DNA from 3 places in the Streptomyces sp. NPDC030862 genome. Region 2 is predicted to be linked to each of the others. Evidence: riboswitches for the same ligand, from Rfam matches in the RefSeq annotation. Region 2 holds a riboswitch; each other region holds the start of a gene.
What was found. Region 2 has a riboswitch for cobalamin ahead of ACZ42X_RS01195 ((2Fe-2S)-binding protein). Riboswitches for the same ligand answer to the same signal wherever they lie in the genome.

Region 1 (4,631 bases), on a different contig from region 2:
CCCGATGGTGTGCGGGAAGGCGTCCCGGAAGAAACCGGAGATGCGCAGCGTCACGTCGACGCGCGGGCGGCCCAGCTCCGCGAGCGGGATGGGCTCCAGGCCGGTGACGCGGCGCGAGGCGTCGTCCCAGACGGGCCGGATGCCGAGGAGGGCGAGCGCCTCGGCGACGTCGTCGCCGGCGGTGCGCATCGCGCTCGTACCCCACAGGGACAGGCCGACGGAGGTGGGCCAGTCGCCGTTGTCGGTGCGGTAGCGCTGGAGCAGCGAGTCCGCGAGGGCCTGGCCGGTCTCCCAGGCGAGGCGGGAGGGGACGGCCTTGGGGTCGACGGAGTAGAAGTTGCGGCCCGTCGGCAGGACGTTGACCAGGCCCCGGAGGGGGGAGCCGGAGGGGCCGGCCGGGACGAAGCCGCCGTTCAGGGCGTGCACGGCGTTGTCGAGCTCGTCGGTGGTGGCGGCGAGGCGCGGGACGACCTGGCGGGCGGCGAAGTCGAGGATCCGCGTCACGTCCGGGCCGTGGCCCTCCGCCACCCGGGCGACCGCGGCCGGGTTCCAGTCGGCGGCCTCCATCGCCTCGACCAGCGCGCGGGCCGTGGCCTCCGCCTCGTCGGCGGTGGTACGGGTCGCGGCGGACTCGTCGAGGCCGAGGGCCTCGCGCAGGCCGGGCAGGGACTGCGTACCGCCCCAGATCTGGCGGGCGCGGAGGATGGACAGGACCAGGTTGACGCGCTCGGGGCCGGTCGGCGCGCCGCCCAGCACGTGCAGGCCGTCGCGGATCTGCGCGTCCTTGACCTCGCAGAGCCAGCCGTCGACGTGGAGCAGGAAGTCGTCGAAGCCGTCGTCGTCCGGCCGGTCCTCAAGGCCGAGGTCGTGGTCGAGCCGGGCGGCCTGGATCAGCGTCCAGATCTGGGCGCGGATGGCGGGCAGCTTGGCCGGGTCCATGGAGGAGATCTGCGCGTACTCGTCGAGCAGCTGCTCCAGGCGCGTGATGTCGCCGTACGACTCGGCGCGCGCCATCGGCGGCACCAGGTGGTCGATGAGCGTGGCGTGGGCACGGCGCTTGGCCTGGGTGCCCTCGCCCGGGTCGTTGACGAGGAACGGGTAGATCAGCGGCAGGTCGCCGAGCGCGGCGTCGGGGCCGCAGGCGGCGGACAGGCCGGCGTTCTTGCCGGGCAGCCACTCCAGGTTGCCGTGCTTGCCGAGGTGGACCATGGCGTCCGCCCCGAAGCCGCCGTCGGCGGCCGGGGTGGCGATCCAGCGGTAGGCGGCCAGGTAGTGGTGCGACGGCGGCAGATCGGGGTCGTGGTAGATCGCGATCGGGTTCTCGCCGAAGCCGCGCGGCGGCTGGATGAGGATGAGCAGGTTCCCGCGCCGCAGGGCGGCGAGGACGATATCGCCGTCTGGGTCGCCTTCGGCGGTACGGGAGCGGTCGAGGAACATCTCACCCGGCGGCGGGCCCCAGTGCCGCTCGACGCTCTCGCGGAGCTCCTCCGGGAGACCGGCGTACCAGCGCTTGTAGTCGGCGGCCGGGATGCGGACCGGGTTGCGGGCCAGCTGCTCCTCGGTGAGCCACTCCTGGTCGTGGCCGCCGGCCTCGATGAGCGCATAGATCAGCTCGTCGCCGTCGCCGGAGGCAAGGCCGGGGACCTCGTCCGTACCGAAGTCGTAGCCCTCCTCGCGCAGTCGGCGCAGCAGCGCGACGGCGGAGGCGGGGGTGTCGAGGCCGACGGCGTTGCCGATGCGGGAGTGCTTGGTGGGGTACGCGGAGAGGACCAGCGCCAGGCGCTTGTCGGCGTTCGGGATGTGACGCAGGCGGGCGTGGCGCACGGCGATCCCGGCGACGCGCGCGGCGCGCTCGGCGTCGGCGACGTACGCGGGCAGGCCGTCGGCGTCGATCTCCTTGAAGGAGAACGGCACCGTGATGAGCCGCCCGTCGAACTCGGGGACCGCGACCTGGCTGGCGGCGTCGAGCGGCGAGAGCCCTTCGTCGTTCTCCTCCCAGGCGGAGCGCGGGCTCGTCAGGCACAGCGCCTGGAGGATCGGTACGTCGAGGGCGGCGAGCGCGCCCGCGTCCCACGACTCGTCGTCGCCGCCGGCCTGGGCCTCGGCGGGCTTGGTGCCGCCGGCGGCGAGGACGGTGGTGATGACGGCGTCGGCGGTGCGCAGGGTGTCCAGCAGCTCGGGCTCGGGGGCCCGCAGGGACGCCACGTACAGGGGCAGCGCCTGGCCGCCCGCGTCCTCGATGGCGTCGCACAGGGTGTGGACGAAGGCGGTGTTCCCGCTCATGTGGTGGGCGCGGTAGTACAGCACCGCGACGGTCGGGCCGGTGGCGGTGCGCGCGGTCCGCTCCAGCGGGCCCCAGGTGGGCGCGGCGGCCGGCGGCTCGAAGCCGTGGCCGGTGAGGAGGACCGTGTCGGACAGGAAGCGGGCGAGCTGCTCCAGGTTGTCCGGGCCGCCGTGGGCGAGGTAGGCATGGGCCTCGGCCGCGATGCCGATGGGGACGGTGGACGTCTCCATGAGCTGGGCGTCGGGGGCCTGTTCGCCGGTCAGCACGACCAGCGGCTTGCCGCTCGCGCGCAGGGCGTCGAGGCCCTCCTCCCAGGCGCGGATGCCGCCGAGGAGGCGTACGACGACGAGGTCGGCGCCGTCCAGCAGCCCGGGCAGGTCTCCCCCATCGCCTTCGGCATGGGAGGTACCCCCATTCGCAGCGAGCCGGGCGGGGTTGGCGAACCGGTACGCGACCGGGCCTTCGGCCGCGCGGGCGCTCAGCAGGTCGGTGTCGGAGTGCGACAGCAGCAGGATCACGGCGTGCCGGGCCTTCCTCGGGGTGTCCTCGCCCCGGGTGGTCGTGGGTGGCGGGAGTTCCTGACTCGTCCGTCGTCTCCGTTGTCGGCGGAGTTGTCGGCGGACTCACAGTGGCGGGACCGCGCCGGATTCCCACCGGGCTTCCTCCCTAGGGCCCTGGGACCCTGTGCCGTCTGCATAGTAGAGGCTGCGCGTATGCTCGCCGCCATGCCGCCCAGCCCACCCATGCCTCAGGACCGGGGCGAAGCTCACATACGGGACAGCGCGCGGGACCGTGACCGTGACCGCGTACGCGACCGTGGTGACGCCTGCCCCGGCGCGCTGCGGCTGCACCGGGCCGACGACGGTGCGCTGGCCCGACTGCGCATCCCCACCGGCGTACTGACGCCCCGTCAGGTGCTGGCGCTGGCCGACGCGGCGGACCGGCTCGGCGACGGGCACCTCTCCCTCACCTCGCGCGGCAACCTCGAACTGCGGGGCCTCGGCGAGGGCTGCGGGCTCGGCCTCGCGGAGCTGCTGCGGGACGCCGGGCTGCTGCCGGAGTCCGAACGGCACGAGCGCGTACGGAACATGGTCGTCTCGCCGCTCGCCGGCCCGGAGGTGCAGGCGTGGGCCGCGCGCCTGGACGCGCTGCTGTGCGCCGAGGAGTGGACGCTGGAGCTCTCCGGGCGCTTCCTCTTCGCCGTCGACGACGGCCGGGGGGATGTGGCGGCGCTGACCCCGGATGTGACGTTGCTCGCAGAACCGGCGGGCACGGCTCTCGTGCAGGCCGGCGGCCCGGGCGCGTACCGGGTGGCGGGCGCCGACGCGCCGCGGGCCGCGCTGGCGGCGGCGGAGGCGTTCCTCGCGGCGGCCCGGGAGGCGGGCACGGGCGCGTGGCGGGTGCGGGAGCTGCCGGCGGGGCAGGACGTGGACGTGGCGGAACACCTGCGGCGGGCGTCGATCGCGGCGGAACCCGTGCGGGATGCCGTGGTCCCGGCGGGCGCACCTCTCGCGCCCGGGCTGGTCGGCGACGACACGGTCTCGGTGCTGGCGCGGCTGGGCCGGGTGACGACGGCGCAGTTCCGGGCGCTGCTGCCGGCCGAGGAGGTGCGGGTCACGCCCTGGCGCGGTTTCGTACTGCCGGGCTTCCCGGACCGGGCGGCCGCGGAGGAGCGGCTGCGCGCGCTGGACCGGACCGGGTTCCTCACGCGTGCCGACTCGCCGTGGGTCGGCGTGACCGCCTGCACGGGCCGGCCGGGCTGCGCGAAGGCCCTGGCCGACGTACGGGCGGACGCGCGCCCGGTGGACGGCGGCCTGCCGGTCCACTGGTCGGGCTGCGCGCGCCGGTGCGGCCATCCCCAAGGCGTCGCGTGGGTGGACGTGGTGGCGACCGCCGAAGGCGCGTACCAGACGACCGTGACCGTACAAGGACCGACGAGATGAGCGAGAGCAGAGTGTTCGACTACGAGAAGGACGGGGCGGAGATCTACCGCCAGTCCTTTGCCACGATCCGCGCCGAGGCGGATCTCGCGGGGCTGCCGGCCGACGTGAGCCAGGTCGCCGTGCGGATGATCCACGCCTGCGGCATGGTCGACCTCGTCCGCGACCTCGCCTATACACCGGACGTCGTCGCCCGCGCCCGCGAGGCGCTGCGCGCCGGGGCGCCGATCCTGTGTGACGCGCAGATGGTCGCGAGCGGTGTCACGCGCAAGCGGCTGCCCGCCGGCAACGACGTGGTCTGCACCCTCTCCGACCCGTCCGTGCCGGCCCTCGCCGCCGAGCTGGGCACCACGCGCAGCGCCGCCGCGCTGGAGCTGTGGCGCGACCGGCTGGAGGGGTCGGTCGTC
Region 2 (4,631 bases):
GGTCGTGGTGGTCCTGGCTGCCGAACGTGACGCTGCCGAACGGCTGGACACCGACCAGCCGCACGGACGGGTCGCGGCGGCGCAGGTGTTCCACGAGACCGCCGGTCGAGGCCCCGGACCCGACGCCCCCGACCACGGTGAGCGGACCGTCCGGCACCGCCGCCGCCACCTGGTCGGCCACCTCCCGGTAACCCAGGTAGTGGACGCCGTCGTGGTATTGGCGCATCCAGTGCGCGTCGGGCCGCTCGGCGAGGAACCGCCGCACCCGTCGTACGCGTAACTCCTGGTCCAGCTTGAGGGTCGGCGACGGGCTGACCTGGTCCACGGTGGCGCCGAGGATCTCCAGCTGGGCGAGGGTGGTGGTGTCCACGGTGGTGGACGCCACGATGTGGCAGCGCATGCCGTAGCGATGGCAGGCCAGCGCCAGGGCGTAGGCGTAGATGCCGCTGGAGCTGTCGACGAGGGTCTGCCCGGGGCGGACCGTGCCCCGGTCGAGCAGATGGCGGACGGCGGCGAGCGCCGAGTAGATCTTCATCGACTCGAAGCGGATCAGCACCATGCCGTCGGTCAGCCGGACCAGGTCGGGCGTTTTGAGGGCGTCGGCGATGTGGGGGTGTATCACCCGTAGCCTCCTTGGGCGAAAGAGCACTGGTGGCCGAGCGAGTGGAAGAAGGCGGACAGGTCGTCCTTGACGGAAGGGGCGGGGCGGCGGGCGAAGAGGTAGCCGATCAGGGATCCGGTGTGCGCGACGAACACCCCGTCGGCCCCGAACTCCTCGCGGTGCGCGAGCACGGCGTCGAAGGACCGTTTCGGCAACGCCTCCTGGGACAGCACGGCACTCGTGGTCGCCGCCCGGGCCACGGCCGCGGGGTCATGGCAGGCGAAGCCCTTGAGCAGGTCGGTCAGACATCGCTCGTACTCGTCCGCACGCCGTCGGTACTGCCGCAGCAGGACCGGCGTCACCGCGGCCGTGTCCACGGTGCCGGGCTCGGTGACGAACGCGGTGTGAAAACCGACCCCGGTGCCCAGTCGGCGCACCACCCTGTGCCGGGCGCTCAGATAGAGCGCGAACTCGTCCAGGAAGACGCTGTCGGCCCGCTCGATCGCGGACAGGATCCGCATCACCTCGCCGGGGTCGTAGGGCAGGGAGAAGACCCGGAAGAGGCACCGCAGCGTCGCCACGACGTCGGCCGTCGAACTCGCCATGCCCACCCCCACGCGCAGATCGCTGTGGGCGCTCCAGCGGCCGGGCGGCAGCGTCAGACCGAAGCGCTCCAGGAAGAGGTGCGCGGCCAGTACCGACTTCTCGCCGAGAGGCGGCGGGCCGGGCGACGCCGTCCCGGAGGTGAAGTACACCCAGGAGTGCCGGTCCACCGGGAACGACACCAGGGCGATGTCCGCCTCGGCACCGGGCCGCGCGGGCCCCTCCCGCAGCGGGCCCTGGTAGAGCTCGCCCAGGGTCCCGTGACACACCCCGGAGAAGGTCCGCGTCGGGGCCCGGTTCGTGAGCGTCAGCATCGTCGGCCGTGTGACGGCCGGGCCTGGCCGGTGCGGCGGCACGCCCGGCCGCCGTGTGCCGTGGTCACGTACGTGTCCTCCCTCGTCTCCCCGGGCCCGAGGAGGATCGCGGGAAGCGAGGTGGCGGTCGCGGCGCGTACGCGTGCGCCGATCCGCCTGCACCGCCGACCCAGCCCTCGAGGTCACCGTGAACAGCGTGTGCGTCACCGCACGCGCGCAGTGGCAGGTCTTCGGACTCGTGGGCTCACCGGCCGGCCGGTTGTTCGTTCCGGCGGACACGTACACCTAATGGCCGTCGCTTCCCGGGCCCCTGGATGGGGCCCAGTGCCGTTGACGGCGTTCGTTCCCACTCACCGCTGCGGGACAGTCCCGGAATCGCACCGGGTTCCCTCTTACGACGCGCCACCGGGACGGGGGCGCGAACCGACTGCGGTCAGCAGCGTAGAGGCGGCCGGTCGCGGCGCGACAGGGCACCGCCCGCAGTTGTCCGGTTGTGGTCGGTGACACAGGGTGAGGGCCTGGCATGGGGTGCGCAGACTCTGGGATGCTGCGTCCGGCAAGCGACGGCGGAACGAGGAAGCCGGTGAGATTCCGGCACGGTACCGCCACTGTGTAGGGGGAGCGAACCCGCCACGGCCACGGCCCAGTCGAGGGTCCGGAAGGCCGGGAGAGCGTCGATCCCGAGTCAGGAGACTCACGCCGTCGCACCTCGACGTACCGGGGCGGATCTCCCCGAGAGAGGACGGTGGCACTCGTGTGCCCACGCGCATGTGACGGCTGGTCACCGCCCGCCGGTCCAATTGGCCAGGCGGTACGTACATGGTGACCACGGAGGTCCTCGACCGGGTCACGGCCATCGGGCCCTACTTCGCCGTGCCCGGCGGACCACGCACCGACGGCGGAGACTTCCGCCCGCTCACCACCCTCTACACGGACCGCGGCGCCCTGTCGGCGTACGTGGCGGAGGTGGGCCGCCGGCTCGGCACCGACCAGCGGCGCGTCGCGGCCTCCACCCTCCACATCGGGACCGCCGCACGCCTCTGGTCCATCGCCCTGGCCACGGCGGCGCTGACCGGCCGCGTCCCCGACCTGTCGCCGGACCGGCTGTGGTGGCGCACGCCGCCGTCCGGCCCGATCGAGCTCTGGCTGCCCGAACCGGCCGCCCTGCCCGAGCAGGACATCCCCGACGCCCTGCACCGGACCGTCCTCGCCGACAACCTGCTGCCCCTCGGCGACGCGCTGCGCCGGCACTTCGGACTCTCACCGAAGCTGCTGCCGGGCAACACCGCATCCGCGCTGACCGGCGCCGTACGCGTGCTGCTCCAGCGCGCCCCGGACGCGCCTCACCCGCCGCTTGCGATCGCCGCCGCCCTGCTGCGACGGGAACCGCTCGCGAGCGCCGGCACCCTCACCACCGAGCCGTTCACCTACCGCCGCCGCAGCTGCTGCCTCTACTACCGCGTCCCCGGCGCCGGATACTGCGGCGAGTGCGTCCTTCTCACCCACAAGGAGCCACGCCCCGCTTGACCACCCCGAGCCGGCCGACGCCCGCCTGCGGGAACCGGCGGACTCCTCCCTACGACGAGCTCGGTGTGAGGTCCTCGGTGGCGAGAACGGGAGGTCCGGCCCGGGACGAGGTGCCGCTGATCAGCGCACCCGGGTCTCCTCCAGCGGCGCGGCGTAGAGGTCCTGACCGGCTTCGGGCAGATGCGGGGTGTGGTTGACGAGGCGGGCGGAGTTGCCGACGACGGCGATGCTGCTGGTGTTGTGCAGCAGGGCGGCGACGACCGGGTTGATGGACCCGCCCGCGCCGGCGACGAGACCGGCGAGGTTGACGCCGATGGCCAGGCCGTAGTTCTGCCGTACGACGCGCAGGGTGTGCCGGCTGAGCTCCACGACGGCGGCGACCTGGCGCAGGTCGTTGCCGGCGAGGGCGATGTCGGCGGTCTCCAGGGCCACGTGGGAGGAGTGCTCGCCCATGGCGATGCCGACGTCCGCGAGCGCGAGCGCGGGGGCGTCGTTGGTGCCGTCGCCCACCATGGCGACCATGTGCCCCTCTTGCTGGAGATCGCGGATCAGTTGCAGCTTCGCCTCGGGCAGGGCGTGGGCGTGGACCTCGGCGATGTCGAGGGCGTCGGCGACGGCCTGGGCCGTCTCGGGTGCGTCACCGGTCAGCAGGATGATCCGCTGGACGCCCAGGTCGCGCAGCTGCTGGACGACCGTGCCCGCCGCGGTGCGTACGGCGTCGGAGACACCGAGCATGCCGATCAGGTCGTCGTCGTGGGCGAGGCAGATGACCGTTTCGCCCTGGCGGCGCAACTGCTCGGTCCAGTCCTGGGCGACCGTCGTCAGCTCCAGTCCGTGCCGGCGCAGCAGGGCGGGGCTGCCGACGAGGAGCCGGGTACCGTCGAGCTCGGCGCGCATCCCCATGCCCAGGACCACCTCGCACGCCTGGTGGATGGGAATGTGCAGGTGCTGTTCCTCGGTGCGGGTGACGATGGCCTGGGCGACGGGGTGGCGGGCGTGGCGTTCACCGGAGGCCGCGAGGCGCAGGACGTCGTCGGCCGTGTAGTCCTCGTGGAGGGCGACGACGCTGGTCACCAGTGGGCGGCCGAGGGTGAGGGTGCCGGTCTTGTCGAACACGACGGCGGTCACCCGTCCGATTCCCTCCAGGTGCGTGCCGCCCTTGATGAGCGTGCCGTGGCGGGCGCCGTTGCCGATGGCGGCGCTGATCGCGGTGGGCGTGGCGAGGCCGGCGGCGCACGGGCATGCGACGAGCAGCATGGTCATCGCGCGCCGGGCGTCGCGGGTGAGCACGTACGTACCCGCCGCGAGGGCCAGGGACACGGGGACGAAGCGGCGCGTGAAGCGGGTGGCGACGGTCTGGATGGGCGCCCGGTCGGACTGGGCCTCCTCGACCCGGCTGATGATCCGCCCAACGGTCGTGTCACTGCCCACGGACACCGCCCGTATGGTCAGGGAACCGGAGGTGACGACGGTGCCCGCGTACACCTCGGAGCCCTCGTGGGCGTAGACGGGCAGTGCCTCGCCCGTGATGGCGGCCTGGTCGACCAGCGCCTCGCCGCCGGACACCACGCCGTCCACCGGGATCT
Region 3 (4,631 bases), on a different contig from region 2:
GTTGAGGGGCGGTGGTCGGGCGACGGGTGGGCGGAGCTCATTACTGGCAGGCCTCGCAGGACTCGGGGTTCTCAAGGGAGCAGGCGACGGCCTCGGGGTCGGCGGCCTGCTGAACGGGAATGGACGCCTGGGCGGCGCGGGCGATCCGGGTCGCCGGGCGCGAGCGCAGGTAGTACGTCGTCTTCAGGCCCTGCTTCCAGGCGTACGCGTACATCGACGACAGCTTGCCGATGGTGGGCGTCTCCATGAACAGGTTCAGCGACTGCGACTGGTCCAGGAACGGCGTACGGGCCGCCGCCATGTCGATCAGGCCGCGCTGCGGGATCTCCCACGCCGTGCGGTACAGCGTGCGGATCTCCTCCGGCACCCACGAGAAGCCCTGCACCGAGCCGCTCGACTCGCGCAGCGCCTCACGGGTCTGCGCGTCCCAGACGCCCAGCCGCTTCAGGTCCTCCACCAGGTACGAGTTGACCTGGAGGAACTCGCCGGACAGCGTCTCGCGCTTGAAGAGGTTGGAGACCTGCGGCTCGATGCACTCGTACACACCGGCGATCGAGGCGATGGTCGCGGTCGGCGCGATGGCCAGCAGCAGCGAGTTGCGCATGCCGACGGCGGCGACGCGCTCGCGCAGGGCCGCCCACCGCTCCGGCCAGGTGAGCTCGGTGTCGTAGTGGTCGGGGTGCAGCACACCGCGCGCGGTGCGGGTCTGCTCCCAGGCGGGCAGCGGGCCGTTGCGCTCGGCCAGGTCGGCGGAGGCCTCGTACGCCGCCAGCATGATCCGCTCGGCGATACGCGTCGACAGGGCCCGCGCCTCGGGGGAGTCGAACGGCAGGCGCAGCTTGAAGAAGACGTCCTGGAGGCCCATCGCGCCCAGGCCGACCGGCCGCCACTTGGCGTTGGAGCGCCCGGCCTGCTCGGTCGGGTAGAAGTTGATGTCCACGACCCGGTCCAGGAAGGTCACGGCGGTGCGGACGGTCGGGTCGAGCCGCTCCCAGTCGATGTCCCCGCCGCTGACGAAGGCGCCCAGGTTGACCGAGCCGAGGTTGCAGACGGCCGTCTCGCCGTCGTTCGTCACCTCGATGATCTCGGTGCAGAGGTTCGAGGAGTGGACGACCGTGCCGGGCTCGGCGGTCTGGTTGGCCGTACGGTTCGAGGCGTCCTTGAACGTCATCCAGCCGTTGCCGGTCTGCGCGAGGGTCCGCATCATCCGCCCGTACAGGTCACGGGCCGGCATGGTCTTGCGGGCCAGCCCCTTGGCCTCGGCGGCGCGGTAGGCGGCGTCGAACTCCTCGCCCCACAGGTCGACCAGCTCGGGCACGTCCGCCGGCGAGAACAGCGACCATTCGGCGTCGGCGTTGACCCGGCGCATGAACTCGTCCGGGATCCAGTGCGCGAGGTTGAGGTTGTGGGTGCGCCGGGCGTCCTCGCCGGTGTTGTCGCGCAGCTCCAGGAACTCCTCGATGTCCGCGTGCCAGGTCTCCAGGTACACGGCGGCCGCGCCCTTGCGCCGCCCGCCCTGGTTCACGGCCGCGACCGAGGCGTCGAGGGTCTTCAGGAACGGCACGATGCCGTTGGAGTGCCCGTTCGTGCCCCGGATCAGCGAGCCGCGGGCGCGGATGCGCGAGTACGACAGGCCGATGCCGCCCGCGTGCTTCGAGAGCCGCGCCACCTGGTGGTAGCGGTCGTAGATGGAGTCCAGCTCGTCCAGCGGCGAGTCCAGCAGGTAGCACGACGACATCTGCGGGTGGCGCGTACCGGAGTTGAACAGCGTGGGGGAGGAGGGCAGGTAGTCGAGGCGGCTCATCAGGCCGTACAGCGCCGCGACCTCGTCCAGCGCGCGGACGCTGTCGTCCTCGGCCAGCCCGGCCGCCACCCGGAGCAGGAAGTGCTGCGGCGTCTCGATGACCTTGCGCGTGATCGGGTGGCGCAGCAGGTAGCGGGAGTAGAGCGTCCGCAGCCCGAAGTAGCCGAACCGGTCGTCGGCCGCCGGGTCGACCAGCCCGTCGAGCCGCTCGCGGTGGACGCGGACGAAGTCGGCGGTGCGGTCGGCGATCAGCCCCTCGCGGTGCCCCACGGCGACGGAGCCGGAGAACGACGTAACCCCCTGCGAGGCCGCCTCCGCCGCAATGCCGATGGTCAGCAACCGGGCCGCGAGCCGCGAGTACGCCGGGTCCTCGGCGATCAGCCCGGCGGCCGCCTCGGTGGCGAGCTCCCGCAGCTCCGCCTCGTCCGACCCGGCGTGCCGGCCGCGCAGCGCGGCGGCGGCGACCCGGCCGGGGTCGGTGTCGGGCAGGTCGGCGGTCAGGTCGGTCAGGGTGCGCAGCAGGACGGTCCCGGGACCGTCGCCGGCGTCGTTCCCGTCGCTCTGGCTCGCTGACACCGGATCGGCTGGCGCGATGGTCACGTGGGGCTCTCCCTCGCTCGGCTCGGGGCCACCGGCGGCGGGGCACGGCAGAGCGGGGCGCCTCCGGCACAGGGGCGCACGTATCCGCGTCCACCGGCCCATTCCGCGAGGCCCGGACGTCTGGGCACCCGGGCCGGACGGTCCGGGCGCGCTGCCGGCAGGTGCTCGGACTCGTGGGTGCCCAAAGGCACACCAACACACCGTTGCGGGACAGTTCCGGATTCGCACCGGATTCCCCTGCGACGACAGCGAGATGAGCATACATGTGGGGGGCGTCCGCTGAGCCACCCCCCACATCTTGTGTCGGCCACCACAAGACGCGCCGCTCAGAGGTCGAGCGCGTATGTACGCAGCGTCACCCCCGGGACCGGCGTCCAGTCGCGCTCCGGAGTGCGGACGAACCCCAGCCGCTCGTACACGCGGTGCGCGGTCCGCATCGCCTGCTGCGAGGAGAGCACCACCCGGCGGCAGCCGTCCGCCGCCCTCGCCCGCTCCACGCACGCCCGGACGAGCGCCTCCCCGGCGCCGCGCCGCCGGTCCTCGCGCGCGACGGCGAGCATCCGGATCTCGGCCTCGCCGTGCCCCGCCAGCTCGGCCAGGGGCCCGCCGCCCGGGGCGAACGTCACGCCGCCCAGCAGCCGCTCGCCCCGGCCGGGCGCGCCCGGCTCCCCGGCGCCCCGCTCCACGGCCACGAGGACCTCGGCGTCGGCGGCCCGCCCGGCCACGTCCCGCAGTTCGATCAGATACTCGTCGCTGTCGGCGAAGGCCAGCAGCCCGTCTGCGAGGTACGCCTGCGCCGTGAGCTCGCCCAGCGCCGCGTGCTCCTCCGGCCGTACCGCCCTGATGGTGATGTCCATGGGGCCAGAGTGCACAACGAAGCGGGCCGTCGCGCCTCCGTGAGGGAGGCGCGACGGCCCGTCGTACGCGGATGGGTCAGTGGTGCGGCCTCAGTGCCCCGAGCCCGCCGTGGCCTTGGGCAGCTCCACCTGGACGCCCGGGTCGCCCGCGTCCGCCGTGTAGTCCTCCGGCGAGGTCTCGTCGATGCCCTCGGGCGCCTTGACGGCCTTGAGGACGAAGGTGAGGACGACGACGACCAGGACGTTGAGGACGAAGGCCGTCAGGCCGATGTAGCCGATCTCGCCGATGCCGGGGATCTCGGCGGACGAGCCGCCGAAGTGCTTCTGCGTCGGGCTGGCGACGCCGTACGCCGCCGCCGTGCCGTAGACCATGCCGACCGCCCAGCCGGCGAGCAGCGCCCAGCGGTGGAACCAGCGGGTGAACAGGCCGCCCACCAGCGCCGGCAGGGTCTGGAGGATCCAGATGCCGCCCAGCAGCTGGAAGTTGATGGCGACGGTCTTGTCCATGGTGAGGACGAAGGCCAGCGCGCCCACCTTCACCAGCAGCGACACCAGCTTGGACACCTTGGTCTCCTGCTCCGGCGTGGCGTCCGGCTTCAGGAAGTCCTTGTAGATGTTGCGGGTGAAGAGGTTGGCGGCGGCGATGGACATGATGGCCGCCGGGACCAGCGCGCCGATGCCGATGGCCGCGAAGGCGACGCCCGCGAACCAGTCCGGGAACATGTTCTCGAACAGCTGCGGGATGGCCAGCTGGCCGTTCTGCACCTTCACGCCCGCCGCGATGGCCATGAAGCCGAGCAGCGCCAGCAGACCCAGCATCAGCGAGTACAGCGGCAGGATCGTGGTGTTGCGGCGGATCACGTCACGGCTGCGCGAGGAGAGCGTCGCCGTGATGGAGTGCGGGTACATGAAGAGCGCCAGCGCCGAGCCGAGCGCGAGGGTCGCGTAACCCCACTGGCCCATCTCGCCCGGTACCAGGGCGCCGCGCGGCTTGTCGGTCGCCGGGTTGATCTGCGCGTACGCCTCGCCGGCCTTGCTGAAGATCTCGTCGAAGCCGCCCAGCTTGATGGGGATGTAGATGATCGCCACCGCGATGACGATGTAGATCAGCGTGTCCTTGACGAAGGCGATCATCGCGGGCGCCCGCAGCCCGGAGGAGTACGTGTACGCCGCGAGGACGCCGAACGCGATCAGCAGCGGCAGGTCCTTGATGAACCAGTGCGTGGTCTCGCCGCCGCCCACACCCATCACGTCCAGCACCGCCTGGATGCCGACGAGCTGCAGCGCGATGTACGGCATCGTGGCGAGGATGCCGGTCAGGGCCACCGCCAGCGACAGGCTCTTCGAGCCGAACCGCCCGCGCACGAAGT

Region 1: another riboswitch for cobalamin. It lies ahead of cobN (cobaltochelatase subunit CobN); the one in region 2 lies ahead of ACZ42X_RS01195 ((2Fe-2S)-binding protein).
Region 3: another riboswitch for cobalamin. It lies ahead of ACZ42X_RS05505 (ribonucleoside-diphosphate reductase subunit alpha); the one in region 2 lies ahead of ACZ42X_RS01195 ((2Fe-2S)-binding protein).

What each region holds. Positions count from the first base shown of each region.
Region 1 is NZ_JBVIEN010000003.1:427,734-432,364, reverse strand. Features, by position in the region: gene cobN (cobaltochelatase subunit CobN) at 1-2,802, opposite strand, end outside; cobalamin riboswitch at 2,839-2,987, opposite strand; gene ACZ42X_RS09945 (cobalamin biosynthesis protein CobG) at 2,998-4,227, shown strand; gene ACZ42X_RS09940 (precorrin-8X methylmutase) at 4,224-4,631, shown strand, end outside.
Region 2 is NZ_JBVIEN010000001.1:259,563-264,193, reverse strand. Features, by position in the region: gene ACZ42X_RS01205 (cysteine synthase family protein) at 1-622, opposite strand, end outside; gene ACZ42X_RS01200 (GHMP family kinase ATP-binding protein) at 619-1,518, opposite strand; cobalamin riboswitch at 1,723-1,962, opposite strand; cobalamin riboswitch at 2,051-2,234, shown strand; gene ACZ42X_RS01195 ((2Fe-2S)-binding protein) at 2,338-3,045, shown strand; gene ACZ42X_RS01190 (heavy metal translocating P-type ATPase) at 3,166-4,631, opposite strand, start outside.
Region 3 is NZ_JBVIEN010000002.1:270,364-274,994, forward strand. Features, by position in the region: gene ACZ42X_RS05500 (ribonucleotide-diphosphate reductase subunit beta) at 1-41, opposite strand, end outside; gene ACZ42X_RS05505 (ribonucleoside-diphosphate reductase subunit alpha) at 41-2,404, opposite strand; cobalamin riboswitch at 2,544-2,666, opposite strand; gene ACZ42X_RS05510 (GNAT family N-acetyltransferase) at 2,731-3,261, opposite strand; gene mctP (monocarboxylate uptake permease MctP) at 3,352-4,631, opposite strand, start outside.